3 regions of the Halomonas sp. SS10-MC5 genome follow, and region 2 is predicted to be linked to each of the others. Evidence: predicted binding sites of a transcription regulator. Region 2 holds the regulator's gene; each other region holds the start of a gene.
The links. Region 2 encodes sigma-54, which starts transcription at its own class of promoters, with help from an activator protein. Its sites were predicted from a motif close to TGGCACNNNNNTTGCTNT; they were not measured.

Region 1 (10,503 bases), 1.4 Mb from region 2:
GTGCCAGCCGCGGCGACAGCGTCGCCCTGGACCACGAGGCGGAGATCTTCGCCAAGCAGATCGCCGAGCGCATCTACAAGGCCCGGGTCGACAACAGCATGGACAAGCTGATCCTGGTCGCCCCGCCGCGTTTTCTCGGCGTGCTGCGCGACAAGCTCGACGGGCCGACCAGCAAGCTGGTCATCCACACCCTGGACAAGGACCTGTCCAAGGCGCCGCTGGGTGACATCCAGGAGGCCGTCAGCGATATGCGTTGATCGCGACTTTCGTCTCAAGCTAGGGCCGCTCTTGCCGATAAAGCGGACACCGGTGCGAAGTTGTCTTCGCTGCCACCGTGTCCACCTCAGCGAGAGCGCCCATGCATCTCAGATCGATCCGCCAGTTCGTGATCCTGCTGGCCGGCCCCTGCCTGCTGGCCGTGGTCGTGGCCCTGGTTCTCTATGGCCTGTTCTCCTCGGCGCGCACCCAGCAGACCGCCGAGACCCATACCCGCGAGCTGCTCGAGGGCGCCATCGACGAGCGCCTGGCGGTGCTGGCCGACGCCGAGGCCGGCCGCATCCAGCGCGAACTCGAGCATGCCCTGACGCTGGCCACCCAACTGGCCGACACCAACGCCCTGATGGGTCAGCAGGACGCCAGCGGGCGGCGCGCCCTCTCGCTTAGCCGGCGCGAACTCTCCAACCTGGTGCGCCAGACCGTGGTCGAGAACCCCTCGCTGCTCGATGCCTTCATCGGCTGGGAGCCCGACGCCTTCGGCCGCGATGCGCTGCATGCCGACCTCGGCGAGAGCGACGGCTACGACGGCAGCGGGCGCTTCATGCCCTGGTGGTATCGCAGCGGCGAAGGAGCGGTCGAGGTGCTGCCGCTGGGCGAGACCATGGAGAGCACGACCTTGCTCGCCAGCGGTGTACGCGAAGGCGAATACTATCTCTGCCCGCGCGAGACCCTGGCGCCCTGCATCATCGATCCGGCACCCTACGAGTACGGCGATGAGACGCTGCTGGTCACCTCGTTCAACGTGCCGGTCCTCGTCGACGGCGAATTCCGCGGCGTGGCGGGGGTCGACCTGGCACTCGACTTCATCCAGGCACTGCTGCTCGAGGCCAACCAGACGCTCTATGGCGGCGCCGGCGAGATGGCGCTGATCGCCGGGCGCGGCGGCCTGGTGGCCCATACCGGCGATGCCGGGCGGCTCGGCGCGGCGGCGAGCGAGACCTTCGACGCCGAGGTGCTCGGCGCCATCGACCGGGCGCGAGAGGAGGGCATCAGTGTCAGCCTGGCGCGGGACGGCATGCTGGAGCGCTACCAGCCGTTCACCATTGGCGCCAGCGACGCGCCCTGGACGCTGCTGATCCGCCTGCCCGAAGAAGCCGTGATGGCCGAACTGGTCGCGCTGCAAGAGGTCATGGGCGAGCAGCGCCGTGCCGACACCCTGGGCATGGCGCTGGTCGGCCTGCTGCTGGCGGCGCTGGGCCTTGCCGCGCTGTGGTGGGTCGGCACCCGGGTCTCGCGGCCGCTGCGCCTGCTGGCCGAGCGCATGCGCGAGATCGCCAGCGGCAACGGCGACCTGACCCAGCGGCTGCCGGTGCGCGGGCGCGACGAGAGCGCCAGGCTCGCCACCCAGTTCAACGCCTTCGTCGACAAGATCCACGACGTGCTGCTCGACGTGCGCGACAGCAGCGAATCGGTGCGCGTGGCGGCCAGCGAGATCGCCAGCGGCGGCGAGGACCTGTCGCGGCGCACCGAGCGGGCCGCCGCCAGCCTGCAGCAGACCTCCGCCTCGATGGAGCAGATCTCGGCCACCGTCGAGCACACCTCGGCCTCCTCGCGGGAGGCCAACGGCCTGTCGAAAACAGCCGCCGAGGTGGCCCAGCGCTCGGGCGAAACGGTCGGCCAGGTGGTGGATACCATGGACGAGATCAGCCGCTCGTCGGAGCAGATCGGCGAGATCGTCAAGGTCATCGACGGCATCGCCTTCCAGACCAACCTGCTGGCGCTCAACGCCTCGGTCGAGGCGGCGCGGGCCGGCGAGCACGGTCGCGGCTTCGCCGTGGTCGCCGGCGAGGTGCGCCAGCTCGCCACCCGCAGCGCCGAGGCCTCGCGCGACATTCGCGCGCTGATCGACGCCTCGACCCAGCGGGTCGCCAACGGCACCGAGCTGGTGAGCCGCGCCGGGGAGCGTATGAGCGAGCTGGTAGCCAGCGTGAACCGGGTGGCCAACATGCTCGGCGAGATCAGCATGGCCGCCGGCGAGCAGAGTGACGGCATCGGCCAGGTCAGCGTGGCGGTGGCCGATCTCGACCGCACGATCCAGCAGAACGCGGCGCTGGTGGAAGAGTCGACCACCGCCGCCGAGCGTCTCAGCGAGCAGGCCGACCGCCTGGCGCAGGTCGTCGGCGGCTTCCGCCTGCGCGAACGCTGACGGGCAGAGGGGCGGGAGGGGTCAGGACACCGGCGGCAGGTCGATCTCGTCGCTGCGCCTGACCCCTTCGGTCATCTGCCGGCACAGGCGCAGGAACTCGCGCATGCCGGTAGCCAGGTACTTGTGGCGGTGCCAGATGAAGGCGAACTGGCGGCTCAGGTCGAGCTCGGGGGTGGGAATCGGCACCAGGCTGCCGCGGCGGAAGGCGTCGCGCAGCGCCAGCCTCGAGACGCAGCCGATGCCGAGCCCCGACTCCACCGCCCGCTTGATCCCCTCGGTGTGCTCCAGCTCCAGCAGGGTATTGAAGCGCCCGCGGCGGTGGCGCGCGGCCTGCTCCAGGGTCATGCGCGTCCCCGAGCCCTGCTCGCGCATGATCCACGCTTCGCGCAGCAGGCGATCCAGCTCCACCGGCCCCTGCCCGGCCAGCGGATGACGCGGTGAGCAGAACACCGACAGCTCGTCCTCCACCCACGGCTGGGTGATCACGTCCTCCTCCTCGCAGTGCCCCTCGATGAGCCCCAGGTCGAGCTCGTGCTGACGCACGCGGTCGACGATCTCGCGGGTGTTGCGCACCGCCAGGCGCACCCGGCTGCCCGGGTGGCGCTGCATGAAGTCGCTGATCAGCAGGGTGGCCAGGTAGTTGCCGATGGTCAGGGTGGCGCCCACGTCGAGGGAGCCGATGCCCTGCTGGCCGTGCAGAATCTCCTCGATCTCCTCGGCGCGGTCGAGCAGCGCCACCGCCTTGGGCAGCAGCTGGAAGCCCAGCGCGTTGAGCCGTAGTCGCTTGCCGACGCGGTCGAGCAGCTGGCAGTCGAACTGGCGCTCGAGCTCGGCCAGGGCGGTACTGGTAGCCGACTGCGACAAGGAGAGGGCGCGCGCCGCACGCGAGACGCTCTCGTGCTGGGCGACGGCGACGAAGACCTCGAGCTGGCGCAGGGTGAAATGCATGAAGCGGCTCGTCGTTGATCTATATCAGTAGTCTGGATAAAGGTTATCCATACAATCCAATTAACAGATAAACCTTGCGCTCTTATAATGCAAGCAAATCGTTTTGCCCTTTGATTTATTCGATATTGGAATAGGAAGGAGCCGGCATGAGCAAGTTTGCGTTGGAAGAGGTGCTTAGCGTCCATCACTGGAACGACACCCTGTTCAGCTTCCGCACCACCCGCGAGCGCAGCCTGCGCTTCAAGAACGGTCAGTTCGTGATGATCGGCCTGGAGGTGAACGGCAAGCCGCTGATGCGGGCCTACTCCATCGCCAGTCCCAACTACGAGGACCATCTCGAGTTCTTCAGCATCAAGGTGCCCGACGGCCCGCTGACCTCGCGCCTGCAGCACCTCAAGGTGGGCGATTCGATCATGGTCAGCCGCAAGCCCACCGGCACCCTGGTCACCGACGACCTGCTGCCGGGGCGCAACCTCTATTTCCTCTCCACCGGTACCGGCCTGGCCCCGTTCATGAGCCTGATCCAGGACCCCGAGGTGTACGAGCGCTTCGAGAAGGTGATCCTGGTGCACGGTGTGCGCAGCGTCAGCGAGCTGGCCTATGCCGACTTCATCCAGAAGGAGCTGCCGGCCCACGAGTACCTGGGCGACGAGATCAAGGAGAAGCTGGTCTACTACCCCACCGTGACCCGCGAAGAGTTCCACACCATGGGCCGCCTCACCGATCATATCCGCAGCGGCAAGCTGTTCGAGGACACCGGCGTAGCACCGATGGACCCCAAGCAGGACCGCGCCATGATCTGCGGCAGCCCGGCGATGCTCGACGAGACCAGCGCGCTGCTCGACGACCTGGGCTTCAACATCTCGCCGCGCATGGGCGAACCCGGCGATTACGTCATCGAGCGCGCCTTCGTCGAGAAGTAAGCCTTGAGTTGCAAGATTGAAGAAAAGACCCCGGGCAGGCCCCCGGGGTTTTTTGTATAAGCTGTCTGGCTTCGAGCTTCGAGCTTCGAGCTTCGAGCTTCGAGCTTCGAGCTTCGAGCTTCGAGCTTCGAGCTTCGAGCTTCGAGCTTAGACTGCATCCTTGCCGGTTTCGCCGGTGCGGATGCGGAGGTGCGGCTTCCCGATCACCTGCTCCAGTGGGGTGATGAAGATCTTGCCGTCGCCGATCTTGCTGAATGTGTAGGCGCGACCTGGGTCTATACGGCATCCTTGCCGGTTTCGCCGGTGCGGATGCGGATCACCTGCTCCAGCGGGGTGATGAAGATCTTGCCGTCGCCGATCTTGCCGGTATTGGCGACCTGGGTGATGGCGTCGATCACCTGCTCGACGAGGTCGTCGTCGATGGCGATCTCGACCTTCACCTTGGGCAGGAAGTCGACCACGTACTCGGCGCCGCGGTAGAGCTCGGTATGGCCCTTCTGGCGGCCGAAGCCCTTCACTTCGGTGACGGTGATGCCCTGGACGCCGATCTCCGAAAGCGACTCGCGAACGTCGTCGAGCTTGAACGGCTTGATGATGGCAGTCACCAGTTTCATGGTCTGTTTCCTCATGGTCGGGCAGGGTCCGCAGCTCGGACCCGGATGATACGGGAGCGGTTGGCCTCAAGCATACACCGCCCTCGGCAGGAAGAAAAAAGGCTCCCCGCGGGGAGCCCTTTGACAAGCCTGTCGTGCCTACTCGACGTGGGGCTGGCCGAGCGGTGCGCCGACGCCGTAGCCGCCGGATTGCGGGCGTCCGCTGCTGCCGCCGTAGACCCGGGCGACGCTGAACTCGGGATAGGCCTCCATGCCGCATTCGGCCAGGTCGACCCCCTCGTACTCCTCCTCTTCGCTGACGCGAACGCCCATGAGCGCCTTGATGGCCAGCCATACCACCAGGCTGGCGACGAAGACCCAGGTGAAGATGGCGATCGCGCCGACGATCTGGGCGCCGAAGGAGGTGTCGGCGTCGGACAGCGGTACCGCCAGCAGGCCCCAGATGCCCACCACGCCATGCACCGAGATGGCGCCGACCGGGTCGTCGATCCTGAGCTTGTCGAGGGTGACGATGGCGGCCACCACGATCATCCCGCCCACGGCGCCGATCAGCGTGGCGCCCAGCGCCGAGGGGGTCAGCGGACCCGCGGTGATCGCCACCAGCCCGGCCAGGGCGCCGTTCAGCGCCATGGTCAGGTCGGCCTTGCGGAACCACAGCTTGGCCAGGACCAGCGCGGCGATCACACCGCCGGCGGCGGCGGCGTTGGTGTTGACCAGCACCTGGGCCACGTTGTTGGCCGAGGCGACGTCGGAGAGCTTGAGCTCGGAGCCGCCGTTGAAGCCGAACCAGCCCATCCACAGGATGAAGGTGCCGACGGTGGCCAGCGGCAGGTTGGCGCCGGGGATGGCGTGGATGCTGCCGTCCTTGCCGTACTTGCCCTTGCGCGGGCCGAGGATCAGCACGCCGGCCAGCGCCGCGGCCGCTCCGGCGAGGTGCACGATACCGGAGCCGGCATAGTCGGAGAAGCCCAGCTCGGAGAGCCAGCCACCGCCCCAGGTCCAGTAGCCCGAGACCGGATAGATGACGCCGGTCATGACCACCGCGAAGGCGAGGAAGGCCCACAGCTTCATGCGCTCGGCCACGGCGCCGGAGACGATCGACATGGCGGTGGCGACGAACACCACCTGGAAGAAGAAGTCGGCGCGCATGGAGTAGTAGGGGGCGTCGTCGCCGCCGGCGGTGACCGCGTCCACGCCGTTCTCGGCGCCGATCAGCACGCCCAGGTTGGGCAGGATGCCGCCGGCGTCGCTCGAGTACATGATGGCGTAGCCCACCAGCAGGTACATGGTGCAGGCGATGGCGAACAGGGCGATGTTCTTGGTCAGGATCTCGGCGGTGTTCTTGGCCCGTACCAGGCCCGCCTCGAGCATCGAGAAGCCGGCGGCCATCCACATCACCAGCACGCCGCATATCAGGAAATAGAAGGTGTCGAGCGCGTAGCTCAACTCGGCAAGTTCATTCATGGGGGTCTCCATCGCTCTTGTCTGCTCTTCTCTTGAGGGGAGCCGTTACACGGCCTCGGCGCCACGCTCGCCGGTGCGGATGCGAATGACATCCTCCAGCGGGGTCACGAAGACCTTGCCGTCGCCGATCTTGCCGCTGTTGGCCGCGCCGCAGATGGCGTCGAGCACGCCCTCGACGCGGGAGTCGTCCACGGCGACCTCGACCTTCACCTTGGGCAGGAAATCGACCACGTACTCGGCGCCGCGGTAGAGTTCGGTGTGGCCCTTCTGGCGCCCGAAGCCCTTCACTTCGGTCACGGTGATGCCCTGGACGCCGTTGTCGGCCAGCGCCTCGCGGACGTCGTCGAGCTTGAATGGCTTGATGATGGCGGTGATGAGCTTCATCGCGTCTCTCCCTGCTGGTAAAAGGGACGGCGGGGTCGCCGGCCGGCTGTACGCCATCCATGCGCGGATCGTGCCAAACCTCTCTTATTTTCGCGGAAACATAACGTTGCGGGCGGTTTTCGGCGTGTCTTGCGCCGCAATGGCGCAGCGGGTGCCGGGGATGTGCACCAAGGTGGTGCTGGCGTGTGGTGCGGCTGCGCCATGAGGGGGCGGGAGAAGGGCATGCGCCACGGCGGGGCCTTGCGTATGCTGTAGGGCAACATTCAGGCCAACAGGAGAAGCGCACCATGGCGAGTCAGGACCCCATCAGCCGGCTAGCGCAGCAGTTGGGCGAGCGCCTGCAGGGCGCGGCCCAGGCGCCGGAAGAGTTCCAGAAGGGCATTCAGCAGGTCGTACGCGGTGCCTTCGACCGCCTCGAGCTGGTGTCGCGGGAGGATTTCGACATCCTCATGGACGTGATGCAGCGCACGCGAATCCGCGTCGAGGCCCTCGAGCAGCAGGTAGCGGCACTGGAGAAGGCGCTGGCGGCCCGCGAGACGCCGGTGACCCAGGCGACCCTCGCGCCGGCCGGGCAGGGCGCCGCAGATGCCTCTCCCCCGCAGGATGCACCGAGCAACGCGGAGGACGACCAGGCCGAGCGCTGAGCCAGCGTGGAGAGCCCGTTGCGGCAGAGTGCTAGTATCTAGCCCTTACGCACATGGACTGCGAGGGACTGCGCGATGCTGGCGATCGTTGCCACACGGGCCGGCCTGGGGCTGGAAGCGCCCGAGGTGCAGGTCGAGGTACATCTGGCCAACGGCCTGCCGGGGATGACCCTGGTCGGCCTGCCCGAGGCCGCCGTCAAGGAGAGCCGCGAGCGGGTGCGTAGCGCCCTTACCAACGCCGGCTTCGATTTCCCCAATACGCGCAGGATCGTGCTCAACCTGGCGCCCGCCGACCTGCCCAAGGTCGGCGGGCGCTTCGATCTGCCCATTGCACTGGGCATCCTGGTGGCCTCCGGCCAGCTGCCCGGCGAGGCACTCGAAGGCATCGAGAGCGTCGGCGAGCTGGCGCTGGACGGCCGTCTGCGCCCCATCAACGGCGTGCTGCCCCTGGCGCTCGCCGCGCGCAAGGCCGGGCGCAAGCTGATCGTGCCCCGGGAGAATGCCGACGAGGCGGCGCTGGCCGGCGACCTTCAGGTGCTGCCGGCCGAGCACCTGCTCGAGGTGATGGCCCACCTGCTGGGGCAGGAGCCCATCGCCGCGCACCGTCTCGAAGCGCCACCCCTCGCCGACACCCGCGAGGGCGATCTGGCCGAGGTGCGCGGCCAGCACCAGGCCCGCCGCGCGCTGGAAATCGCCGCGGCCGGCTCGCACAACCTGCTCTTCGCGGGGCCACCCGGCACCGGCAAGACCATGCTGGCGAGCCGCCTGCCCGGTATCCTGCCCGAACTCACCGAGGAGGAGGCGCTGGAAGTCGCCGCCATCCGCTCGGTGTGCGGCCTGCCCCTGGCCGAGCAGTGGGGGCGCCGCCCCTTCCGCGCGCCGCACCACACCGCCAGCGCCGTGGCGCTGGTCGGCGGCGGCTCCTGGCCGCGGCCGGGCGAGATCTCGCTGGCCCACCACGGCGTGCTGTTTCTCGACGAGCTGCCCGAGTTCAGCCGTCACGTGCTCGAGGTGATGCGCGAGCCGATGGAGTCGGGCCGCATCCATATCGCTCGCGCCAACCACGAGCGCCGCTTCCCTGCCCGTTTCCAGCTGGTGGCCGCGATGAACCCGTGCCCCTGCGGTCACCTGGGCGACCCGCGCCAGGCCTGCCAGTGCACCGCGGCGCAGATCCAGCGCTACCAGTCGCGGCTCTCCGGGCCGCTGCTCGACCGCATCGACCTGCAGATCGAAGTGCCGGCGCTGCCGCCGGAGCAGCTCACCTCACGCGAGGTAGGCGAGAGCTCGGCGGAGGTGCGCGCCCGGGTCGTGGCCGCCCGCGAGCGGCAGTACGCCCGCGGCGCGCTCAACGCCCACCTGGGCGGGCGCGAACTGGAAGCGGCCTGCGCCCTGTCGACGGCCGACCGTGCCTGGCTGGCGGGGGTGCTCGAACGCCTGCGTTTGTCGGCGCGCGCCTACCACCGGGTGCTGCGCGTGGCGCTGACGCTGGCCGATCTGGCCGCCAAGCCGCATCCGGAGCGCGGCGAGCTGATGGAGGCGATCGGCTACCGGCAGCTAGACCGCCAGCTCCGCCAGGCATAGGGGCTGCTACAACGCCGTGGCGTCGAAGGCACCCTCGATCTCGGTCTCCCACAGTGCACTCTCCGCGTCGGGGCGATAGAGCGACAGGATGAGGCGGTAGGGCAACAGGTCGCGGTCGGAGAGGGTCAGGCGGGGGGCGGTGGCTTCCAGGCGGCTCTCCATGCGCCACTGGTGGTCGCCGCCCTCGCCGCTCATGGCGGGCCGCCAGTCGAGCACCTGGGGGCCGTCGCTCGCCGCCAGCAGGGCGCGGGTGAGGCTCTCCAGGAAGCGCTCGCTGCCGATCTCGAGACTGGCATCCACCTCGGGTGTCACCAGTAGCAACACCTGCTCCTGGGTGGGCTGCAGGGCGTCCACGTCCATCACCCGAGCGACGGCGCGGTCGCTCAGGTTCTGCAGGGCACGGCGAATGGGGTCGGGCTCGGGGGGCGGGGCGGCGCATCCGGTGAACAGGGCGAGCAGCAGGAGCAGGGCGATCGGTCTCAGCATCGGGAGAGGCGCTCCTGGGCGGTCGGCGTCAGGCCTTGTTCCAGCTCGGCGACGAAGGCATCGAGGATGGCGAACAGGCTGGCCCGAATGGGCTCGGCCTCGTTGACCAGGTGATGACGTGCTTCCGGGTGGCGGTGGATACGGGCATGGGGGAACTTGCGCTCGAGCACCGCCAGGTTCCACTCCCAGTCCACCGTGACGTCCTGCTCCCCCTGCAGGATCAGGGTGGGCACCTCGCTGGGGGGCAGGGCGAGCAGTTGGGGCATCCAGCGGCGCATGGCGCTGACCCAGTTCAGCGAGAGGTGCTCCGGCTGCAGCGGGTCGTGCTCACGCAGGAAGGCTGCGAACTCGGCGTCGGTGGAGTTGGCCGCGAAGCGCCGCGGCACGCTCTGCACGAAGGGGCCCACCAGGGTGTGCAGCCAGCCCGCCTGGGGCCAGCCGAAGGGGCGCACCAGGGGGGCGAGCAGGGCCAGGCCCGACCAGTGCCCTTCGCCAGGTCGGCTCAAGGCGTCGGTGGCGAGAATGGCGGCGCCGGTGCTCTGACCGATGCCGAGCCACGGGCGGGGGGCCAGGCCCCCGGCATCCAGCTGCTCCTGCAGCGCATGGAGGCATTCGCCATAGTGGGCGAAATCGTCGATGCAGGCGCGTTTGCCGCTGGACAGGCCATGCCCCGGCAGATCCCACAGCACCACCCGCCAGTGGCGTTCCAGCAGCCGTTCCAGCAGGTGGCGATAGAGGCCGAGGTGGTCGTAGTAACCGTGCACGACGAAGACCGTGCCGATCGGCGCTGTCGGGCTCCACACCTGGGTCCAGAGCTGGTAGCGCTGGGCATCCACGTAGCCGACGTAGAGCCCGACCCGCTCGGTGAGCAGCGGCGCCAGGCCATAGTGGGCCAGGTAGCCGGCCAGCGAAGGTTCTCCATCGGCCCGGAAGGGGGCAATCGGCCCCAGCGCCTGCAGCGGGGTGAAGTCGGTCATGGCGTTCTCCAGCGAATCAAGACATTGTCCCCTCGAATCCTTTCGTCTACCGCGGCATAA
Region 2 (10,503 bases):
CGCCGATGTAGCGGAAGTCGGCGATGTCGTCGAGGCTGTCGTCGACCAGCGACTTGAGTTCGTTGATATTGCTGGCGTAGTACTCCTTGCGCCCATCGATCTGTCCCATCAGCCCGTCGATGCTGTCACGTATGACCTGCTCGGGATCGCGTTCCGGCGCCGCCACCGCCGACAGGCTGACCAGGACCAGGGTCAGGCCGGCTACCAGGCGGCGAAACGGGGCGAGGGATAGCGTCATCTGACTCATGGTTCGACCTCTAGTGAAACGGTGACAAGGGTGTGGCTCAGTCATTGACCATATTGGACACGAACTGCTGGATCAGTTCTTCCAACACCAGGGCGGACTGGGTATCGCGGATGGTATCGCCAGCGCTCAGCGTCTCGGGGTCCCCGCCGACCGTCAGCCCGACGTACTGCTCGCCCAGCAGGCCCGAGGTGAGGATGGCCGCCGTGGTGTCGCGCGGCAGGCGACCCTCCAGCTCGGCGTCGAGTTCGAGGACGACCCGGGCATCGTACCATTCGGTATCCAGCTCGACCGCGGTGACGCGCCCTACCGTGACGCCCGACATGGTGACGCGGGCACGCGGCTTGAGGCCGCCGATGTTGGCGAAGTTGGCCTCCAGGCGGAAGGTGTCGTCCGGCACCGTGAAGGTCAACCCGCTGACCCGCAGCCCCAGGACCAGCAACCCCAGTATGCCGGCCAGCATGAACAGCCCGACGCCCAGCTCCATTGTCTTGCTGCGCTTCATCCTGCCTCTCCAGTAAGCGATAGGTATTTACCGAGCATCAGGAAAACCCTCCGAACATCAGCGCGGTGAGCACGAAATCGAGCCCCAGCACCGCCAGCGAGGAGTAGACCACGGTGCGCGTGGTGGCACGCGAGATGCCCTCCGAGGTGGGTACCAGGTCGTACCCCTGGAACACCGCGATCCAGGTCACCACCAGGGCGAACACCAGACTCTTGACCATGCCGTTGCCGACGTCGGCGATGAAATCGACGCTGGCTTGCATGCTGCTCCAGTAGGAGCCCTCGAACACGCCCAGCCACTCGACGCCGACCAGATAGCCGCCGTAGATGCCAACCACGCTGAAGCCGACGGTGAGCATTGGCAGCGCCACGAAGCCTGCCCACAGACGCGGCGCCACCACCCGGCGCAGCGGATCGACGCCGATCATCTCCATGCTGGTGAGCTGCTCGGTGGCCTTCATCAGGCCGATCTCGGCGGTCAGCGCCGAGCCGGCACGCCCGGCAAACAGCAGCGCCGCCACTACCGGCGACAGCTCACGCAGCAGCGACAGCGCCACCATCTGCCCCAGCGCCTGCTCGGCGCCGAAGTCGACCAGGATGGTGTAGCCCTGTAGCGCCAGCACCATGCCGATGAACAGCCCCGACACCAGCACGATCGCCAGCGACAGCACGCCGACGAAGTGCATCTGCCGTAGCCACAGGTAGCAGCCTTCGCGGGACGGGATGCCGATGGAGGACTGGACGAGGAACAGCCCCGCCCTCCCCAGGGCCTCGAGCACGTCGCAGCCGCCGCGCCCGAGGCGCATGATGCGCCCGATGATCATGGCCGCCCCTCCAGGTTGAGGATGTCGCGGAAGTAGTCCGGCGCCGGATAGTGGAAGGGCACCGGGCCGTCCGGCTCGCCGTGCACGAACTGACTGACGCGCGGGTCGTCGTCGATGTCGAGACTCCCCGGCGTACCGTGCGCCATGACCCGCCCGTCGGCGATGACGTAGACATAGTCCGCAATCGACAGGGTCTCCTGAATATCGTGCGAAACCACGATGGAGGTCAGTCCGAGCGCCTCGTTGAGCTTCTTGATCAGCTGTACCAGCACGCCCTTGGAGATCGGGTCCTGGCCCACGAACGGCTCGTCGTAGAGCACCAGGTCAGGGTCGAGCGCAATCGCCCGGGCCAGCGCGACGCGCCGCGCCATGCCGCCCGACAGCTCCGCCGGCATCAGTTCGCGCGCCCCACGCAGCCCCACCGCCTGCAGCTTCATCAGCACCAGGTCGCGAATCATCGCCTGGGGCAGATCGGTATGCACACGCAGCGGGAAGGCCACGTTCTCGAACACGCTGAGGTCGGAGAACAGCGCGCCGCTCTGGAACAGCATGCCCATGCGCCGACGCAGGGTGAACAGCGCCTTGCGCGACAGCGCGTGCACGTCCTGACCGGCGATCAGGACTCTACCGGCGTCGGGAACCAGCTGCCCGCCGATCAGCTTGAGCAGCGTCGTCTTGCCCGTGCCGCTGGGGCCCATGATGGCCGTGATCCGGCCACGGGGGATCCGCAGCTCGACGCCGTCGAAGATGGTCTTTTCACCGCGCGAGAAACGCAGCCTCTCCACCTCCACGAAGGGGGAATCGATCATGCCGCAAGGTCCAGGAAAAATTATCGAACATCGTATCCTAACTGCTCTGCCCGACGCCAGCCCGAGCCACGGCGTCGCTTGCACCCGAACCGCTGAAGACGTCTAATGTGCGGCCTCACTTGCCACCCTGATCCGTTGCCATGCTGATCGCTTTCGTCGCCGTCGCCCTCGGCCTTGCCGGCCTCACCTGGAGCGCCGACCGTTTCGTCAATGCCGCGGCCGCCACGGCCAGCCGCACCGGCCTGAGCGCGATGCTCGTCGGCATGACCGTGGTGGCGCTGGGCACCTCGGCGCCCGAGATGGTGGTGGCGCTGTTCGCGGCTCTGGACGGCCTTCCCGACCTGGCCATCGGCAACGCGCTGGGCTCCAACATCGCCAACATCGGGCTGGTGCTGGGCGCGACGGCGCTGGCGCGCCCCGTCCCGGTGCCCTTCTCGCTGGTGCGTCGCGAGCTGCCCCTGTTGCTCGGCGCGACCGGGATCACCGGCTATGCGCTGGCCAACGGCGTGCTGGGACACTTCGATGGCTTGGTCCTGCTGCTGCTGATGGTCTTCAGCCTGTGGTGGCTGATTCGCGCCGATACGCCCGATGCCAACCCGGCCGGCGAGATACCCGACATGACGCTCAAGCGCGCACTCTCCTGGCTGGTCGTCACCCTGCTGCTGCTGTCACTGAGCTCCCGCGCCCTGGTGTGGGGGGCCAGCGAGCTGGCGCGCGGCCTCGGCATCAGCGAACTGGTGATCGGCCTGACCGTGGTCGCGGTGGGTACCAGCCTGCCGGAACTGGCTGCCTGCGTAGCCAGCGCACTCAAGCGCCACCACGACCTGGCCATCGGCAACGTGATCGGCTCCAACCTGTTCAATCTTCTCGCGGTGCTGCCGATTCCGGCGCTCATCGCCCCCGGCGCCCCCCACCCGGACGCCGCGGGACGCGACTATCGCGTCATGCTGCTGCTGACGCTGGCCCTGGCCATCCTGCTGCTGTGGCAGCGCCAGGGCCGGCTCGGCCGCCTCGTCGGCGGTGCCTTCCTGACCACTTACGCCGCCTACCTGGTCTGGCTCGGCGTCAGCGGCGGGGCCACTTGAGTGAAACCTCCCATCGGGCAACAATCATCGCCATGAGCTCAGACGATTCCACCGCACCCCCCGACAGCGCCGCCCCGGGCATCACGCCGCTGAGGGAGAGCGCTCGACGCACCCTCAGGATCGAGGAGCAAGCCATCGCGGCACTCCTCGAGCGGCTCGACAGCCACTTCGACCGCGCCTGCGAGCTGATGCTCGCCTGCCAGGGCCGCGTGGTGGTGACCGGCATGGGCAAGTCGGGCCATGTCGCCGGCAAGATCGCCGCCACACTTGCCAGCACCGGCACGCCGTCGTTCTTCGTGCACCCCGGCGAGGCCAGCCACGGCGACCTCGGCATGATCACCCCAGGCGACGTGGTGCTGGCCTTGTCGAACTCCGGCGAGACCGCCGAGGTCACCGCACTGCTGCCGCTGCTCAAGCGCATCGGCACGCCGCTGATCAGCATGACCGGGCGCCCCGACTCGACGCTGGCCCGCCACGCCGACGCCCACCTCGATGCCGGCGTCGAACGCGAGGCCTGCCCCCTCGACTTGGCGCCAACGGCTTCGACCACCGCCGCGCTGGCGCTGGGCGATGCGCTGGCCGTGGCCCTGCTCGAGGCGCGCGGCTTCACCGCCGAGGACTTCGCCCTCTCGCACCCCGGCGGCAGTCTTGGCAAGCGGCTGCTGCTGCGCGTCAGCGACCTGATGCACCAGGGCGAGCGACTGCCGAGCGTGCCGCTGGGCAGCCCCTTGCGCGACGCCCTGCTCGAGATCACCCGGCAGGGGCTCGGCTTCACCTGCGTCGTCGATGAGCACAATCGGCTGATCGGTGTCTATACCGACGGCGACCTGCGCCGCACGCTCGACCAGTATCAGGACCTTAGCCAGCTGACGGTGGACGATGTCATGACCCGGCCCGGCAAGCGCATCGCCCCCGACGTGCTGGCGGCCGAAGCGGTACGCATGATGGAAGACAACCTGATAACGGCGCTGGCCGTCGTCGACGAAGCGGGCCACCCGATCGGTGCCCTGCACATGCACGATCTGCTGCGAAGCGGCGTGATCTGACCTCATCCCGACCAAGGAAAGCCCATGGCTCTGGCCACCTCCACTCTCGATCCGCATCTTGTCGACCGCCTGCGCAAGGTTCGCCTGCTGGCGCTGGACGTGGACGGCGTACTCACCGACGGCCGCCTCTATTTCCAGGCCGACGGCGTCGAAATCAAGGCATTTCACACCCAGGACGGCCTGGGCCTCAAGCTGCTGCGGCGGGCCGGCCTGCAGGTAGCCTTCCTGACCGGACGCGAATCGCCCATGGTCAGCCACCGCGCCGCCGCCCTGGGTATCGATCACGTCTACCAGAGCTGCGAGGACAAGCTCGCCACCCTGCGCGAGCTGTGCACGCGGCGGGGCATCGAGCTCGAACAGGTGGCCTACTGCGGCGACGACCTACCCGACCTGGCCGCCATCCAGCGTGCCGGCATCGGCATCACCGTCCCCAACACCCCGCCCTACATCCGCGACGTGGCCGACTACGTCACCGAACGCAGCGGGGGACACGGCGCGGTGCGCGAGATCTGCGACCTGCTGCTCGAGGCCCAAGGGCATCGCGACGCGCTGGTCGATACCTACCTCCACGGCAAGCGCTGAGGCCGAGCGAACATGCTGCGTCGGTTGCCACGCCCCTCGTTTCGTGTCTGGCTGTTCCTGCTGCTGGTGATCCTCGGCGGCCTGATCGCCTGGCTGGATCCCTGGCAGGCCCCGGCCCCCGGCCCGGTCCCCACCGACGAGGCCGGCGAACCCGACTATTACCTGGAGCAGGCGCAGCTGACCCGCTTCGACGCCACCGGTCTGGCGCATCAGCGCCTGGAGAGCCCGCGACTCGTCCACACCCCCCATGACGACGTCACCCGTGCCGTCACGCCCCTGGCCCATCTGATCGACCGCGACAACCGGCGCTGGGAGGCGAGCGGTGAGGAAGGCCGTCTCGGCCCGGGCGGCAATCCGCTGACGCTCTCGGGCGACGCCCGGCTGTTCGCGCCCGAGGAGCGCTGGCAGCTCGACACCGAGACCCTGCACTTCGACGCCAACGTGGGTCATGCCTGGAGCGACACGCCCGCCCTGCTGCAGCAACCCCCCCAGCACATGCGCGGCGAGCGCTTCGACGCCTGGATTCATGACAATCGGGCACGTTTGACCGACAATGTGCGCGGCCACCATGTCCCGGAAGGCACCCAGTCGGGACAAGCCGACGCCGTCAACCTAGAGGATTTCACGCCATGAAGCGATGCAGGCTCCCGACCCTCCGCAGGCCATTCACCCTGGCACTGGCCAGCGTGACGCTGATCGGCCTGGCGAGTATCGGGCCGGCCATGGCGCAGCAGCGCGACGCCGAGCAGCCCATCGAGGTCGAGGCCGACCGGCTCGACCTCGACGATCGCGCCGGCACCGCGGTCTACACCGGCGATGTCGACATTCGCCAGGGCAGCATGCGACTCACCGGCGACCGCGTCGAGTTTCAGCGCAATGCGGCCGGCGAACTCTCGCGCGCCACGGCCCGCGGCGAGCGCGCCTACATCGAGCAGCAGCCCGACCCCGAGCAACCCGTGGTTCGCGGCTGGGGGCGTACCATTGTCTACCATGTCGCCGAGCGCCGTGTGGAACTGATCGACCGCGCCGAGCTGCACCAGGGCGGCGACACCTTCGACGGCGGCTACCTCGAGTACTTCCTCGACCGCCGCGTGGTGCAGGCACGCTCCCAGAGCGAGGGCGTCGAAGGCAGCCAGCGCATTCGCATGACCCTGCAGCCGGAGCGCTGACATGTCGATGAAGACCCTGCACGCCCGCCACCTGGCCAAGAGCTACAAGCGTCGCCGCGTGGTCCACGACATCAGCCTCACCATCGAGCAGGGCCGCGTGGTCGGCCTGCTCGGGCCCAACGGGGCCGGCAAGACCACGTCGTTCTACATGATCGTCGGTCTGGTCAAGGCCGATGCCGGTGAAGTGCACATCGACGACCGGGACCTCTCGCACAGCGCCATGCACGAACGGGCTCGGGCGGGTATCGGCTACCTGCCCCAGGAGGCATCGATCTTTCGCAAGCTGTCGGTAGCCGACAACATCATGGCCATCCTCGAGACGCGCCGGGATCTCGACCGCCGCGGGCGACAGGAGAGGCTCGAGCAGCTGCTGGAAGATTTCCACGTCACCCACATCCGCGACAACCTGGGCATGAGCCTGTCCGGCGGCGAACGGCGCCGCGTCGAGATCGCCCGGGCGCTGGCCACCGAACCGGCCTTCATCCTGCTCGATGAACCCTTCGCCGGGGTCGACCCGATCTCGGTGGGCGAGATCAAGGGCATCATCCGCCAGCTCAAGGCGCGCGACATCGGGGTGTTGATCACCGACCACAACGTCCGTGAAACCCTCGACATCTGCGACTCGGCCTACATCGTCGGCGACGGCCAGATCATTGCCGATGGAAACGCCGAGGCCATTCTGGCCAACAAGCGGGTGCGAGAGGTCTATCTCGGCGAGGACTTTCGCCTGTAGCGCACTCCACTGCATTATGCAAGCACCTGGGACGCATTAAAACATTCTAATCAGGGATAAAAACTTTCACTGGCATGCATATTGCAGCCATTTCTCTTGCAAGTCATGGGCTACCCGTCTAGGGTAGAGCTTTTCCGGCAGATGAGCGCCTTACCCTCATGGCCATGAAAGCGTCCCTGCAATTACGTGTCGGCACTCAGCTGACCATGACCCCCCAGCTGCAACAGGCCATAGCCCTGCTGCAGCTCTCGACCCTCGACCTACGCCAGGAGATCCAGCAGGCGCTGGAATCCAACCCCATGCTGGAACTCGACGACGGCTTCGGCGAACAGGCCGTCAGCGAAACCCCGAGCGACGACTGGGCCAGCGAGATACCCAGCGAACTCTCCACCGACAGCGACTGGACGGACACCTACCCCGACCACGGCACGGGCTCCGGCTCAGGCGCCGCCACCGGCGAGGGGCCGGACTTCGAGCGCCAAGCCTCGGCGCAGACCCTCGCCGGCCATCTGATCTGGCAGCTGGCGATGACCGACCTGAACGACCGCCAGCGCCTCATCGCCGAGAGCCTGATCGACGCCGTGGACGCCGCCGGCTACCTGGCCCACCCCCTGGAGGAAATACGCGACGGCCTGCGCCGTCAGGGCCTGGAGGGGTTGCCCACCCGGGAGGTCGAGCAGGTCCTGCTGCGATTGCAGCAGTTCGAGCCCACCGGCGTGTTCGCCCGCGACCTGCGCGAGTGCCTGATGCTGCAGCTGGCGGCGCTGCCCGATGATACCCCACTGCTGCCCCAGACCCGCCGTCTCGTGCGCCAGTTCCTCGAGGCGCTGGCTGCCGACGACCGCCGCCTGCTCAAGCGTCGCCTGGGTCTCGACGACGAGTCGCTGGACCAGGTCATCGCCCTGGTTCGCTCGCTGGATCCCCGCCCCGGCAGCGACTTTGCCGAGGTCGGCAGCAGCTACGTCACCCCGGACCTCGTCGCCTATCACGACGAATCGGGCTGGCGCGTGGAACTCAACGCCGAGGCCCTGCCGCGCCTGCGCATCCAGCCCGACTACGTCGCCCTGGTGCGGCGTGCGGACAAGAGCCAGGACAACCAGTTCCTCAAGGATCACCTGCAGGAGGCCCGCTGGCTGATAAAGAGCCTGGCCAGCCGCAACGACACGCTTCTGCGGGTGGGACGGGAGATCATGGCGCGCCAGATCGAGTTTCTCGAGCAGGGCGAGGAAGGCATGAAGCCGCTGGTGCTGGCCGACATCGCCCAGGCCGTCGAGATGCACGAATCGACCATCTCGCGGGTGACGACGCAGAAGTTCATCCATACTCCGCGAGGCGTCTTCGAGCTGAAGTACTTCTTCTCCAGCCATGTCGGCGGAAGCGGCGACGGGGACGTCCACTCCAGCACCGCGATCCGTGCCCGCATCCGCAAGCTCATCGCCGACGAGCCGCCCCGCAAGCCGCTCTCCGACAGCCGCCTGGTGGATCTGCTGGCCGAGGATGGCATCCAGGTCGCCCGCCGCACGGTGGCCAAGTATCGCGAAGCCTTGGGCATCCCCTCATCGAGCGAGCGCAAGCGTTTTCGTTGACCCCGCGACGTGATGTTGACCCCGGGCAATCCCGCCGCCCGAGGGGGTATGCAGGGCAGGAAAAAGGGTTACAATCGAGCTACCACCCGAAGGACGAAGGAGCTTGTCATGCAAGTCAACATCACCGGCCATCATGTTGAGCTGACCGATTCACTGCGTGACTACGTGAGCGAGAAGCTGAACCGCGTCCAGCGACATTACGACAACATCACCAACGTGCAGGTCACGCTCTCGATCGAGAAGGAGCGCCAGCAGGCCGCCTGCACGCTGCATGCCGCCGGCGCCGATCTGCATGCCGAAGCTTCCGATCAGGACATGTACGCCGCCATCGATGCGCTGACCGACAAGCTCGATCGTCAACTGGTCAAACACAAGGAAAAGGCCCAGGCTCGCGCCCAGGGCGCCGGCGTTCGCTGAGTTGCCATGACACTGGAAACCATCCTGCCCCCGGAACGCGCTCTGTTCGACGTTCCGGGAGGCAGCAAGAAGAGGGTGCTGGAGTTCTTCAGCACCTTCATCGCGCAGAACACCCCGAGCCTCGACAGCCAGGAGGTCTTCGGTAGACTGGTCGGGCGCGAGCGGCTGGGCAGCACCGGTATCGGCAACGGCGTGGCCATTCCTCATGCCCGCAGCCCCCACTGCCACAGCCCCGTGGCCGCCTTTCTCAAGCTGGCCGAACCCATCGACTTCGACGCCATCGACGGCGAGCCGGTCGACCTGGTGTTCGTGCTGCTGGTGCCCGAAGAGGCCGACGATACGCACCTGTCGCTGCTGAGCCAAGTAGCCAGCGTCATGAACGACGCCGAGACGCGCGCCCGGCTGCGCAAGTGCACGAGCCAGCGTGAACTCCACGAGCGTCTCGTCGAAGCGATACGACGACAGTCCTCGGCCTGACCGCTTCCCTCGCCGTACGGCCAGCCCCTGATCAGGAGATTCCTCATGCAGCTTGTGATCATCAGCGGCCGTTCCGGCTCCGGCAAGTCGATCGCACTGCAGGCGCTCGAGGACATCGGTTACTACGCCATCGACAACCTTCCGGCGATGCTGCTCGGCTCGCTGGTGGATGAGCTACGCAGCTCGCCCACGATCCAGACCTCCATCGCCGTCAGCATCGATGCGCGCAACCTCCCCCACGCCCTGGAGCGCTTCCCGCGCCTGCTGGAGGAGCTGCGCAACAAGCAGGTCGACTGCCAGGTCATCTACCTGACCACCGATGCCCGCATTCTCCTCGAACGCTACTCCGCGACCCGACGGCGTCACCCCCTGACCCGCGGCCGGGACATGACCCTGAACGAGGCCATCGAGTCGGAAGACGCCACGCTGAGCGACATTCGCAACCTGGCGGACCTGATCATCGACACCTCGCGGCTGTCGGTGCATGACCTGCGCGGGCGTATCACCGAACAGGTGGCCAGCCATCGCGCCGACCAGTTGACCCTGACGGTGGAGTCGTTCGGCTTCAAGGGCGGCGTACCGCTCGATGCCGATATCGTCTTCGACGCGCGCTGCCTGCCCAACCCCTACTGGGACCCGCGATTGCGCTCGGCCACCGGCAGGGAGCCCTGCATCGTGGAGTTCCTCGAACAGTATCCTCTGGTCCAGCAGATGCTCGACGACATCATCGCCTGGGTCGAGCGCTGGCTACCGGCCTACCGCGATACCCACCGCAGCTACCTGACCGTCGCCATCGGCTGCACCGGCGGCCAGCACCGTTCGGTGTACCTGGCGGAGCGCCTCGCCAAGCACCTGGCCCGGCAGCAGCCGGACGTGCGCCTGCGTCACCGGGAGCTCGGCATCCACACCCCGGTCACCGCCACCCGGGATGTGACCGTAGAGACCTCCGAACGCAAGGAAACCTGAGTGTGCCCTGCCGCAAGCTGACCCTGACCAACAAACGCGGCCTCCATGCCCGCGCTGCCAC
Region 3 (10,503 bases), 1.7 Mb from region 2:
CACCGAGAGCTGCGCCAGCGAGTACCAGCCGATGAACACCAGGGTGTAGACCAGGAAGCCCAGGCGCAGCGGGCGCATGATGCGCGGGTAGCGCACCAGCACGTCCTGGAACAGCATGATGCCGGTGAGCACCATGAGGCCGGCGCCGAGCACGGCGATCTGGAACGCCTTGTCGCGCCACACCTGGACCCAGATCGGCTCCTCCTCGGGCGGCACGGGCCGCTCGATGTAGGCCTCGGGCACGCTGTAGTCGGCGCTGAAGCGGCTGAACTCGGTGTCCAGCGGGCCCGAGGCGCGGCGCACCAGCAGCTCCAGCTGCCACGGCCGGCCCGGGTCGAAGGCGGCACTCTCGCGCACGATGAAGATGTCGCGCTCGGCGAAATCGGGCGCGCCCTCGATCGCCAGATTGCCCAGACGGATGTGGTCGCGGTCGTGGAAGCTGACGGTGGCGTTGCCCTGGCTGAGTTCCAGGCGATCGAAGATGCCGCCGCGCACGTAGCCCGAGCCCTTGAACGAATAGTCGCCGCGGCCCATCACCGCGATGGCGTGCTCGCCCTCGTCGAGTTCGGCCATCAGCCGCTCGTAGACGTTATCGCCGAGCAGGTTGCGCCCGGCGGTGGGCGGGTTGAGGTAGGTGTAGAACAGCTCGATGAAGGTGCGCTCCGCCGGCTGGGGCGTATGCAGGTAGTGCTCGGCGGGCGTGCCGACGAAGGTCTCGTCCACCTCGCCGTGGCTCAGGTGAAGACGGCGGATGGTGCCGTCGCCGGTGAGCGTTTCCCAGTCGGCGGGAGCGTAGACGTCCTCGAGCACCCGGGCCGCCGGCATGGCGGAAGGGTCGGCGATCAGCCCCTGCTCGGCGGCCACTTTGCGCGCGGCGCGCAGGATGGTGTCGCTGACCACGATGACGGTGACGGTGGCCCCGGAGATAGCATCGAGGTTATCGCCGACCTTGAGCCGATCGTTGACGTGGGCGCCCACATGCGCGTCGGCGAAGCCCTCCAGCTTGGTCTCGGGGATGCCCACCAGCATGATGGGCTCCTCGTGGCCGAGGATGTCGGCCAGGACGATGCGCCCCTCCAGGTCGATGCCCACCAGCAGGTTGACCGGCTTGCCCGAATAGGCGGGGATGGGGGCGATATCGACGCTCTCGAAGACGTAGCCCAGCGGCGTTCCCGTCTCGTCCTCCACCGTCAGGGCGGGCAGCGTGCCCTCGGCCTGGTTCAGGCGGGCCACCTCGGGGAAGCCGGGGCGAACCTGCTCCAACTCGATGGCCAGGGTCGGCAGGGAGAACAGCAGCATCAACAGACCGATCAGCCAGATGGGAGCCAGGGGAGACGGGGTGCTGCGCCGGGTGGGCATGGGCATTCCTTGAGACGGCTGCCTTGCGGTGAAGATCGCTCGCGTGGCGCTCTTCAACAGGCATGTAGAATATTTCTTTTGCGACTTGAAAATGCCCGGAGCGAATCTGACCAGGCGGTTATGGCGCTATCATGCCAGTTGATTCACTCGCTCGAATTGACATGGATCATGTCCCCCATAAGGCGGCTCGGCTCTGAGGGAGTAACCCCAAAGGGGTAGTAGGCGAGACGCTGCATGGCGACACGCAAAGGGGAAGCAGGCGCTGCGAGGGACAAGGCGAAGGCGGGGCGCATGACCGCTGATGCGGCATGGCGCCCCGCCTCACTGGCGGACTTGGCCGCCGGGGTGCTGGATCGTGGGGTTACATCACCGGCTCGACCAGGAAGTCAACCGCGGCCTGTACCTCCTCGTCGCTCAGGCCCATCTGGCCGCCCTTGGGCGGCATGGCGCCGAAGCCCTCGATGGCATGGGTGTAGAGAGTATCGATGCCCTGTTCCACGCGGGCAGACCAGGCGTCGGCGTCGCCGCGAATCGGGGCGCCGGCGGCACCGGTCATGTGGCAGGCCATGCAGGCCTGATTGTAAACGGCTTCGCCGTCGGCCTCCGCCTGGGCGGTGGCGGCAAACGCCAGGGCGGCGGTGCCGGCGAACAGGGCGGCAGTCAACTTCTTCATGGTTTCTCCTGTTTCTTTTGGTTCACGGTGAAGCCAGTGCGGAGCGAGAGCTCGCTGACATCTGGTTACGTTAGAGCGCCATGACGAATCTTGGCACACTCAGTTGGAACTGGTGGCGATCTGCATCAAGCGGGCGAGTTGTGGCTGCCGCTTGCCGAGCATGTCGGCCAAGGTATATTGGTCGAGGACGCCCATGAAGGCGTCCATCGCCTCATTGAGAATCGGCTTGAGCCGGCAGGCCGGCGTGATGACGCAGTCGTTGCTGTCGCGGAAGCACTCTACCAGGCCGAGTTCGTGCTCGGTGGCCCGCACCAGTGCGCCGAGGGTGATCTCTTCCGGGGCGCGGTTGAGCAGGAGGCCGCCGTTCTTGCCGCGGATGGTGGTGATATAGCCGCGATGGCTGAGATCCTGCACCACCTTCATCAGGTGATTGCGCGAGACGCCGAAGCTCTCCGCGATTTCATGGATCGTGGAGCGCTCCTCGCCCTTGACGGCGAGATAGATGAGCACGCGCAGCGCATAGTCGGTGTAGCGGGTCAGGTGCATGGCAAGTCCGAAAGTGGCTTGATAAGCATCAATTAAAGTATGCTAGAACCTTCTTATCATAGCAGTGCTCACCTGATGGCGTTCGCTTCCTCGGGGTGTGGCATCGGGTCGCGTCAGTACGAAGGTGACAACGCAACAGAAGATCGCTGCCGTTGTGATCAGGACATGGTTGGGCGCGCTACCCAGCCATAGTAACAGCCAGCTCAGGGCCAGCAGAACCGCCGTCAACCACTTGGCACGCCTGGGAACGGCCAGCTGGTGCCGCCAGGCCTGCAGAATCGGCCCCATCCGTGGATGCTGCCACAACCAGTGCGCCAGGCGCGGTGACGCCTTGGGCGCCGCCCAGGCGGCCAGTAGCAGGAACGGCGTGGTCGGCAGTAGCGGCACCACCAGACCGGCGGCTCCCAGGCCGATACTGACATAGGCCAGTGTGCGCCAGCCAAGGCCTACCAAAGTGTTTCTCATGGCATCCTCGCGATAGGACAGCGAAGCGGTTTTCAGCAACGCCTCTAAGTAGTATTTTATATACATGTTTAATGTTCTTGCCAAGTCCGGCATCGATGCGGCCGACGCCGTTGCCCTCCGGCTCCCCGCCTGGCGCTGGCTGTTCCCGCTGGCGGCGCTGCATGCCGCCCTGATGGCGCCGCTCTCCCTGCTGGCGCTGTTCCATGGCTGGGCGCCGGTGCAGCTGGCGTCGCCGGCGGCCCACGCTCGCGAAATGTTGTTCGGCTTCGCCCTGGCGGTCATCGCCGGCTACCTGCTGGGACCCCTGCCGCGGCGCCAGCTGGGCATGCTGGTGGCCTTGTGGCTGGTGGGGCGGCTGGGCGTGCTGGACTGGCCGGGGGCGGTCGTAGCCTCGCTGGCCGATGGTGTGTTCGCCCTGTGGCTGGCCGCCCGCCTGGTGCCGCGCTTCATCGCCGCCAAGAAGTGGCGCAACCGGCTGCTCTCGCCGCTATTGGGCATGCTCTGTCTGCTGGCGGTGGTGACCCTGACCTGGCGCTACCTCGACGACATGCCGACCACCGCACCCCTGATGCACCAGAGCGTGCTGTGGCTGGTGCTGCTGATGACCTTCATGGGTGGCCGTGTCATCGCGCCGGCGGTCAACGGCTACCTGATCCAGACTTGCCGTCAGGCCGGCGCCGGCGTGCAGCCGCGCATCGAGGGGGCGCTGATCGTGCTGCTGGGGCTGGCGGCCTTTCTGGCGCCGTGGGAGCCATTGCATCCGCTGGCAGCCCTGCTGGTGCTGGCGTCGGGCGTGCTGGTGCTGTGGCGCATCCGTGGCTGGCAGCCGGTCCGATGTCGTGCCAGGCCCGACCTGCTGGTGCTGATGCTGGGCTACGCCTGGATCGCCATCGGGCTGGTCCTGCTGGCCCGCAACTGGTGGGCGCCACAGCACGCCAGCACGGCGCTGCACGCTTTCACCGTCGGGGCGCTGGGTACGCTTGCCAGCGGCATCATGCTGCGCCACGTGATTCTGCGGGCGAAACGCCGCCCTGAGCAGGAATGGGCGCTGCTGCCCCTGGCCGGGCTGTTCGCCGTGGCGGCAGTGCTGCGGCTATGGGCGATCGAGGCCGGCAGCGCCTGGCTGGCGCTGCTGTGGGCCTCGGCCCTGAGCTGGGGCCTGGGCTGGCTGCTGGTGGCCTGGCGGCTGCGCCGCTGGCTGAGGCTGGTGGACGCGATGCCGGCCGCGACGCGAAACCGACAAACTTGACCCGAGACAAGAGAGGGGCGAGCTGTCGAGACGGTGCCAGCGGCCGGTGTCATACTCACAGGCATTGGCATGGCACGCTCCATGCCGTGGTTTCAAGAGGCTGTTCCGATCATGCAAGACGATCTGCTGTTCAACCGCCCGCTGGTGGAGAAGTACGACCGCCCGGGTCCCCGCTATACGTCCTATCCGACCGCACCCCAGTTCCACGCGGCCTTCGCCGAGGACGACTACCGTGCCGCCGCAGAGCGCAGCAACCGCGTCGCCGCGCCCAAGCCGCTGTCGGTCTACGTGCACATCCCGTTCTGCAAGAGCCTGTGCTACTACTGCGCCTGCAACAAGATCATCACCCACAACACCGAGCGGGCGGCCGAATACCTCGAGTGGCTGAAGCAGGAAATCCGCGTGCAGGGGGCGCTGTTCGACGAGACCCGGCGCATGACCCAACTGCACCTGGGCGGCGGCACCCCCACCTACCTCAGCAACGCCCAGCTCGGCGAGCTGATGGCGGCCCTCGATGAGGCCTTCCACTTCGCCGAGCCTGCGGCGCGGGAGTTTTCACTGGAAGTCGATCCACGCACGGTCACGCCAAGCCAGATCCACGAGCTGCACGGCCTCGGCTTCAACCGGCTGAGCTTCGGCGTCCAGGATTTCGACCCCGACGTGCAGAAGGCGGTCAACCGCGTGCAGAGCGAGGAGCAAGTCATCGAGCTGGTGGCCGCCGCCCGTGAGGCCGGCTTCCAGTCGGTCAGCGTCGACCTGATCTACGGCCTGCCGCTGCAGACGGTAGCCAGCTTCGACGCCACCCTGACGAAGATCATCGCCCTGCGCCCGGATCGTATCGCCGCCTACAGCTATGCCCACCTGCCGGAGCTGTTCAAGGCCCAGCGCCTGATCCGCCCCGAGGACATGCCGCCGCCGGAGCGTAAGCTGGAGCTGCTGGAATTGACCATCCGCCGCCTGACCGCGGCCGGCTACGTCTACATCGGCATGGATCACTTTGCCCTGCCCGAGGACGAGCTGACTCTGGCCAGGGAGAACGGCACGCTGCAGCGCAACTTCCAGGGCTACTCCACCCACGCCGACTGCGACATGATCGGCCTGGGCATCACCTCCATCGGCAAGGTCGGCGACAGCTACAGCCAGAACGTCAAGGAGACCGCCCAGTACCAGGCGCGCCTGGAGAGCGGGCGGCTGCCGGTGATGCGCGGCTATCGCCTCAACGACGACGACCGCCTGCGCCGCGACGTGATCAACGCGCTGATGTGCCACGGCCACATCGATTTCGCCGCCATCGAGGCGCGCCACGACATCGCCTTCCGCGACTACTTCGCCGATGCCCTCGGCGAACTCGAGGAGATGCAGGGGGACGGCCTGCTGACGATCCGCGACGACGCCATCGAGGTGCTGCCCGCCGGGCGCCTGATGATGCGCAACATGGCGATGGCCTTCGACGCCTACCTCAGGCCCAACGAGGGCCGCTTCTCACGGACGGTGTAAGCCACCGCAAAGGACCAGCGGCGTCTGGTGACGCCGCTCGGTTGCCGCTTGGGGGCGGCCTTGTACGCCTCTCAGGCAGGGAGCGAGAGGGGCAACGCCAAGGTTTCGCTTGTGGGGCGATACTTGCGCATGATGTAGCGCAGGCGCTGCATCACGTCGAGGTTGGCCGACTCCATTTTCGCCAGTGCCTGCATGGCCGCATGCGTCTCGCCGGCGTGGAACCGCCTGACGGCTTCGATCGCCTGCCGATGCACTTCGCGATGCGGCAGCTCCAAGGCGCGGAAATCCTCGTCATCGCGGAAGCGAGCGCTGCCAGTACCGGCGTAGTACCAGCGCCCCAGCGCACATTGGGTCTCGTCGGGCAATTCGTCCGCCGTGGCTGAAGAGAGCCCCATCAGGATGCGATAGACCGCCAGCTTTACCTCGAGCTCCTCCAGGTTGGCCAGTTCCACTTCGCTCAGCATGGCGGAAAAAGCCAGGGCCTGGCTGCTCTCCTCACTCAGCGACAGCAGATGCTCGGTTCGTTGCATCACCTGGCTGGCCTCGCTGCTCAGCCGCTCGGCTTCGCTGGCATTATGGTGCATGGTCGAGTCCACGCTGCCCGTCTGGGCGAGGATGTTGCCGGTCAATCCGCCGATCTGCTCGGTGGCACCGCCGGTGCGTGTGGCGAGCTCGCGGACCTCGGTGGCCACGACGGCGAACCCGCGCCCGGCATCGCCGGCACGAGCGGCTTCGATGCTGGCATTGAAGGCCAGCAGCGTGGTCTGCAGCGATATCTCCTCGATGAGATGCACGAAGTCGCCGATTCTGTCGGCATCACCGCGCAGCGTGCTGACTTGTTCGGCGGCGCGGCCGATACGCTGATTGAGGCCGCGCAGCTCCTCAACCATGCCGGTTAGGGCTTGCTGGCTGTGCCGCGATTCCTGTGCGGTATGGTCGCTCACGCGCTGGTTGCTGACGAGTAGTCCGGAAAGCTCCGAGAAGGACTCGCGCAGGGCGACCAGCGAATGGCCGAAGCCGGTGAGGTTGGTGAAGAGCTGATGGTGGATTTGGCGCTCCGCCTCGAGATTCTCGACGCGAGCCTGCAAGCGTTCTCGCTCCTGGAGGAGTGCTGCAGTGTCGCCAGCCCCGGGCTGGGCTCGTTGCCAGAGTCGCATGGCGTCTCCTGTCGTCAGGTAGGACTCATCGAATGGGGAGAGACGCCCGCCTGACGGCGGGCGAGGGGCGAGCATGAGAGCTTCAAACGCGTTCGAACAGCAGGTTGTTCTCCAGATGGATGTGCTCCATCAGGTCTTCGCGGAACTCGCGCAGGCCGGTATAGAGGGCACGCCAGGTGGTACAGGCGCCCTTGGGCGGGGTGATGTCGTCGGTGAGCCGCATCACCTGCTCGAGGTTCTCGCCGTGGTCGTCGTGCTCGTGGCGCATTACCGCGATCGGTCCCTGGGCCTGGGCGCCGAGGCCGCGGCGCAGCATGGGGAAGAGGATCTGCTCCTCCTTCTGCATGTGGCTCTCCATTTCCTGATAGATCACCAGCAGCAGGTCGGCGAGGCCGTTGGGGCAGTTGTCGCGGTCGCCGTGGACCTGCTCCACCCGCCGCGCCATGCGGATCAGCTCGGGGAGCTGTTCGCGGTGCACGTCGTGATAGCGGGTAAGAATGTGATCGATCAGCTCGTCGTTGCTGGCCTCACGCCAGTCGCGCTGTTCGCTGCTGACGGCCGGCAGCGCCTCGAGCTCGGCAATCAGCTTGTCGAGGCGCAGGCCGGCGCGCTCGGCCGCCTGCTGCAGGCTGATGCGCCCGCCGCAGCAGAAGTCGATGTTGTGGGTATGGAAGACACGGGTGGCGCCGGGCAGCGACAGGGCGATGCGGCCGACGGTCTGTTCGAGCAAATTCATGGTGGTACTCCTCGAAGGGTGAAGGACACCCTGCCTAGAGCAATCGGCGTGCCAGTTCTGATTTTTCAACAACTTGTGGATTTAATGGTAAAAAATACCCTGTTCAGGTAAGGTGTTTTTCACCTCGTTTGGGTAGATTCCACCATGCTTGATCACTCGCTTCTCGCCGACCTCGCCGCTGACCTGCCCAGTGCCGTGCGCCTGCAGCGCCTGGTGCGCACCCTGCGCGAGGGCTTCTGCTGCGGCGCGGTGTGCCTGCTGCGACTGCAGGACGACGTGCTGGCCCCGGTGGCCCTGGACGGCCTGGTGCGCGAGGCGCTCGGCCGGCGCTTCGAGGTGGCACGCCATCCGCGCCTGGCGGCGATTCTCGCCAGCCGCCGTTCGACCCTGTTTCCGCCGGATTCGGCCCTGCCCGACCCCTACGACGGCCTGGTCGAGCAGCAGCCCGGCGAGCCCCTCCACGTGCATGACTGCATGGGCATCAGCCTGCACGTGGAGGGCGAGACCTGGGGCGTGCTGACGCTGGATGCGCTGTCGGCCGGTACCTTCGACGAGGCGGCCTGCCTCCTGCTCGAGCGCTATGCCCTGCTGGCCGAGGCCGCGGTACGGGTCTCGCGCCTGGAGCAGGAGGTGCGGGCGCTGCGCATGGCGCACCAAGGCGCGCACGCGCATGCCGAACCGCGAGAGGGAGGCGAGATCCTGGGCCACAGTGCGGTGCTGCAGCGCCTGCTGCGGGAGCTCGACGTGGTGGCGGACGCCGACCTGCCGGTGCTGCTCAGCGGTGAGACCGGCGTGGGCAAGGAGCTGTTCGCCCGGCGCCTGCACCAGCGCTCGCCGCGCCGTGAGCAGCCGCTGATACAGGTCAACTGCGCGGCGCTGCCCGAGACGCTGGCCGAGAGCGAGCTGTTCGGCCACGTGAAGGGGGCCTTTTCCGGCGCCACCGCCGACCGGGCGGGGCGCTTCGAGGCCGCGGACGGCGGTACGCTGTTCCTCGACGAGGTGGGCGAGCTGCCGCTGGCGATCCAGGCCAAGCTGCTGCGTGCGCTGCAGAACGGCGAGATCCAGCGGCTGGGCGAGGATACCCCGCGCCGGGTCGACGTGCGCATCATTGCTGCCACCAACCGTCATCTGGCCGACGGCGTGCGCGACGGCCACTTTCGCGCCGATCTCTATCACCGCCTGTCGGTCTACCCGGTGGCGATCCCGCCGCTGCGCGAGCGCGACAGCGACGTGCTGGTGCTGGCCGGTCACTTCCTCGAGATCAACCGGGCCCGGCTCGGGGTGCGTAGCCTGCGCCTGGCGGCAGCGGCGGAGGCGGCGCTGCTCGATTACCCCTGGCCGGGCAACGTGCGTGAACTGGAGCACGTGATCAGCCGCGCGGCGATCAAGGCGCTGGGCCAGGGCGCACGACGCGACGACATCGTCACCCTCGTGCCAGAGTGGCTCGACCTGCCCGTCGGCCAGCCGGCCGGGGCCCCGGAGCCCTGCGTGCCGGAGGCGGCCGAGGCGGGGCCGACGCTCAGGGCGCAGGTCGCCGAGGTGCAGCGCCACGCCATCCGTCGCGCCGTGGCGGCCTGCGACGGTAGCTGGGCGAAGGCCGCCCGCTCCCTCGAGGTCGATCCCAGCAACCTGCACAAGCTGGCCAGGCGGTTGGGAATGAAGTAGCCTTCGGCTTTTCAAGACTGTCTGTCTGGTTATATACTGAACTATCTAGTATTCCATTTTTGAATATATCTTTGTTCCGGACGCTCATATGCAGCTTCAGTTCGAACGGGTCACCAAGTCCTTCGGCGACCTGAGGGTGATCGACACTTTCGACACCACCATTCGCGACGGCGAGATCGTTGCCCTGGTCGGCCCGTCCGGCTGCGGCAAGTCGACCCTGCTGCACATGGTGGCGGGCCTGCAGTCGGCCACCGAAGGCGAAGTGCGAGCCGACGGCAAGCGGGTCGAGCGTCCGGCGCCCGAACGCACCCTGGTGTTCCAGGAGCATGCGCTGTACCCGTGGATGACGCTCAGGCAGAACGTTGCCCTGGCGCTGGAGTTCCAGGGACGACCGGCGGTCGAGGCACGCCGGCAGGCCACCCAGTGGCTGGCCCGAGTCAAGCTCGACGGCTTCGAGGAGTACTATCCGCACCAGGTCTCGGGCGGCATGCGTCAGCGCTGCGCGCTGGCCCGGGCCTTCATCGCCCGACCCAAGGTGCTGCTGCTCGACGAACCCTTCGGCGCACTGGACGCCCTGACCCGGATGACGCTGCAGAGCGTGCTCAAGGAGCTGATCGAGGAGGAGCGCCCCACCGTGGTGCTGGTGACCCACGACGTCGACGAAGCGCTCTACCTCGCCGACCGCGTGCTGGTGTTCAGCCATCGCCCGGCGCGGGTGCTCGAGGCGTTCAACCTCGGCCACATCCCCAAGACCCACGACCTGTCCGCCTTCGCCGATATCCGCCGGGAGGTGCTCTCCCTGCTCGGCATCGATACCCAGGCCGAGGCAACCGAACGTCAAACCGAGAAAGGAGACGTGCAATGACACGCTGGCTCATCGCTCCCCTGCTGTCCCTGCTGCTCGCCGCCCCGCTGTCCGCTGCCGAATCGCTGCGGGTCGGCTACGTGCGCGTGATGGATGACGCCCAGGTGATGCTTGCCCAGGAGGCCGGACTCTACGAGAAGTACGGGCTCGATGCCGAGCTGATCGAATTCAGCTCCGGTACCGATCTGATCAAGGGTATCGTCGGCGGCCAGCTCGACATCGGCGTGCTGGGCTTCTCCAACGCCTTCACCTGGGCCGGCCGCGGCGCCGACCTGCGCATCGTCGGCGGTG

Region 1: the regulator sigma-54 is predicted to act here: its motif matches at 6,814-6,831, upstream of I4484_RS20055 (P-II family nitrogen regulator).
Region 3: the regulator sigma-54 is predicted to act here: its motif matches at 7,719-7,736, upstream of ytfE (iron-sulfur cluster repair protein YtfE).

Annotation. Positions count from the first base shown of each region.
Region 1 covers NZ_CP065435.1:4,276,611-4,287,113, reverse strand. Annotated here, with positions in the region: gene I4484_RS20085 (host attachment protein) at 1-257, shown strand, start outside; gene I4484_RS20080 (methyl-accepting chemotaxis protein) at 359-2,422, shown strand; gene I4484_RS20075 (LysR family transcriptional regulator) at 2,444-3,370, opposite strand; gene I4484_RS20070 (ferredoxin--NADP reductase) at 3,517-4,293, shown strand; partial or broken gene I4484_RS21010 (P-II family nitrogen regulator) at 4,441-4,542, opposite strand; gene glnK (P-II family nitrogen regulator) at 4,569-4,907, opposite strand; gene I4484_RS20060 (ammonium transporter) at 5,046-6,371, opposite strand; gene I4484_RS20055 (P-II family nitrogen regulator) at 6,417-6,755, opposite strand; gene I4484_RS20050 (accessory factor UbiK family protein) at 7,043-7,399, shown strand; gene I4484_RS20045 (YifB family Mg chelatase-like AAA ATPase) at 7,475-8,980, shown strand; gene I4484_RS20040 (hypothetical protein) at 8,987-9,466, opposite strand; gene I4484_RS20035 (alpha/beta hydrolase) at 9,460-10,443, opposite strand.
Region 2 covers NZ_CP065435.1:2,908,543-2,919,045, forward strand. Annotated here, with positions in the region: gene I4484_RS13560 (phospholipid-binding protein MlaC) at 1-247, opposite strand, end outside; gene mlaD (outer membrane lipid asymmetry maintenance protein MlaD) at 285-749, opposite strand; gene mlaE (lipid asymmetry maintenance ABC transporter permease subunit MlaE) at 787-1,572, opposite strand; gene I4484_RS13575 (ABC transporter ATP-binding protein) at 1,569-2,381, opposite strand; gene I4484_RS13580 (calcium/sodium antiporter) at 2,522-3,466, shown strand; gene I4484_RS13585 (KpsF/GutQ family sugar-phosphate isomerase) at 3,499-4,512, shown strand; gene I4484_RS13590 (HAD family hydrolase) at 4,537-5,094, shown strand; gene lptC (LPS export ABC transporter periplasmic protein LptC) at 5,107-5,727, shown strand; gene lptA (lipopolysaccharide transport periplasmic protein LptA) at 5,724-6,263, shown strand; gene lptB (LPS export ABC transporter ATP-binding protein) at 6,271-6,996, shown strand; gene I4484_RS13610 (RNA polymerase factor sigma-54) at 7,155-8,582, shown strand; gene raiA (ribosome-associated translation inhibitor RaiA) at 8,691-8,999, shown strand; gene ptsN (PTS IIA-like nitrogen regulatory protein PtsN) at 9,006-9,476, shown strand; gene rapZ (RNase adapter RapZ) at 9,522-10,442, shown strand; gene I4484_RS13630 (HPr family phosphocarrier protein) at 10,445-10,503, shown strand, end outside.
Region 3 covers NZ_CP065435.1:175,144-185,646, forward strand. Annotated here, with positions in the region: gene nosR (transcriptional regulator NosR) at 1-1,359, opposite strand, end outside; gene I4484_RS00810 (cytochrome c5 family protein) at 1,721-2,032, opposite strand; gene I4484_RS00815 (Rrf2 family transcriptional regulator) at 2,132-2,578, opposite strand; gene I4484_RS00820 (YbaN family protein) at 2,621-3,043, opposite strand; gene I4484_RS00825 (NnrS family protein) at 3,108-4,292, shown strand; gene hemN (oxygen-independent coproporphyrinogen III oxidase) at 4,404-5,789, shown strand; gene I4484_RS20945 (methyl-accepting chemotaxis protein) at 5,861-6,946, opposite strand; gene ytfE (iron-sulfur cluster repair protein YtfE) at 7,029-7,682, opposite strand; gene norR (nitric oxide reductase transcriptional regulator NorR) at 7,827-9,347, shown strand; gene I4484_RS00850 (ABC transporter ATP-binding protein) at 9,436-10,212, shown strand; gene I4484_RS00855 (ABC transporter substrate-binding protein) at 10,209-10,503, shown strand, end outside.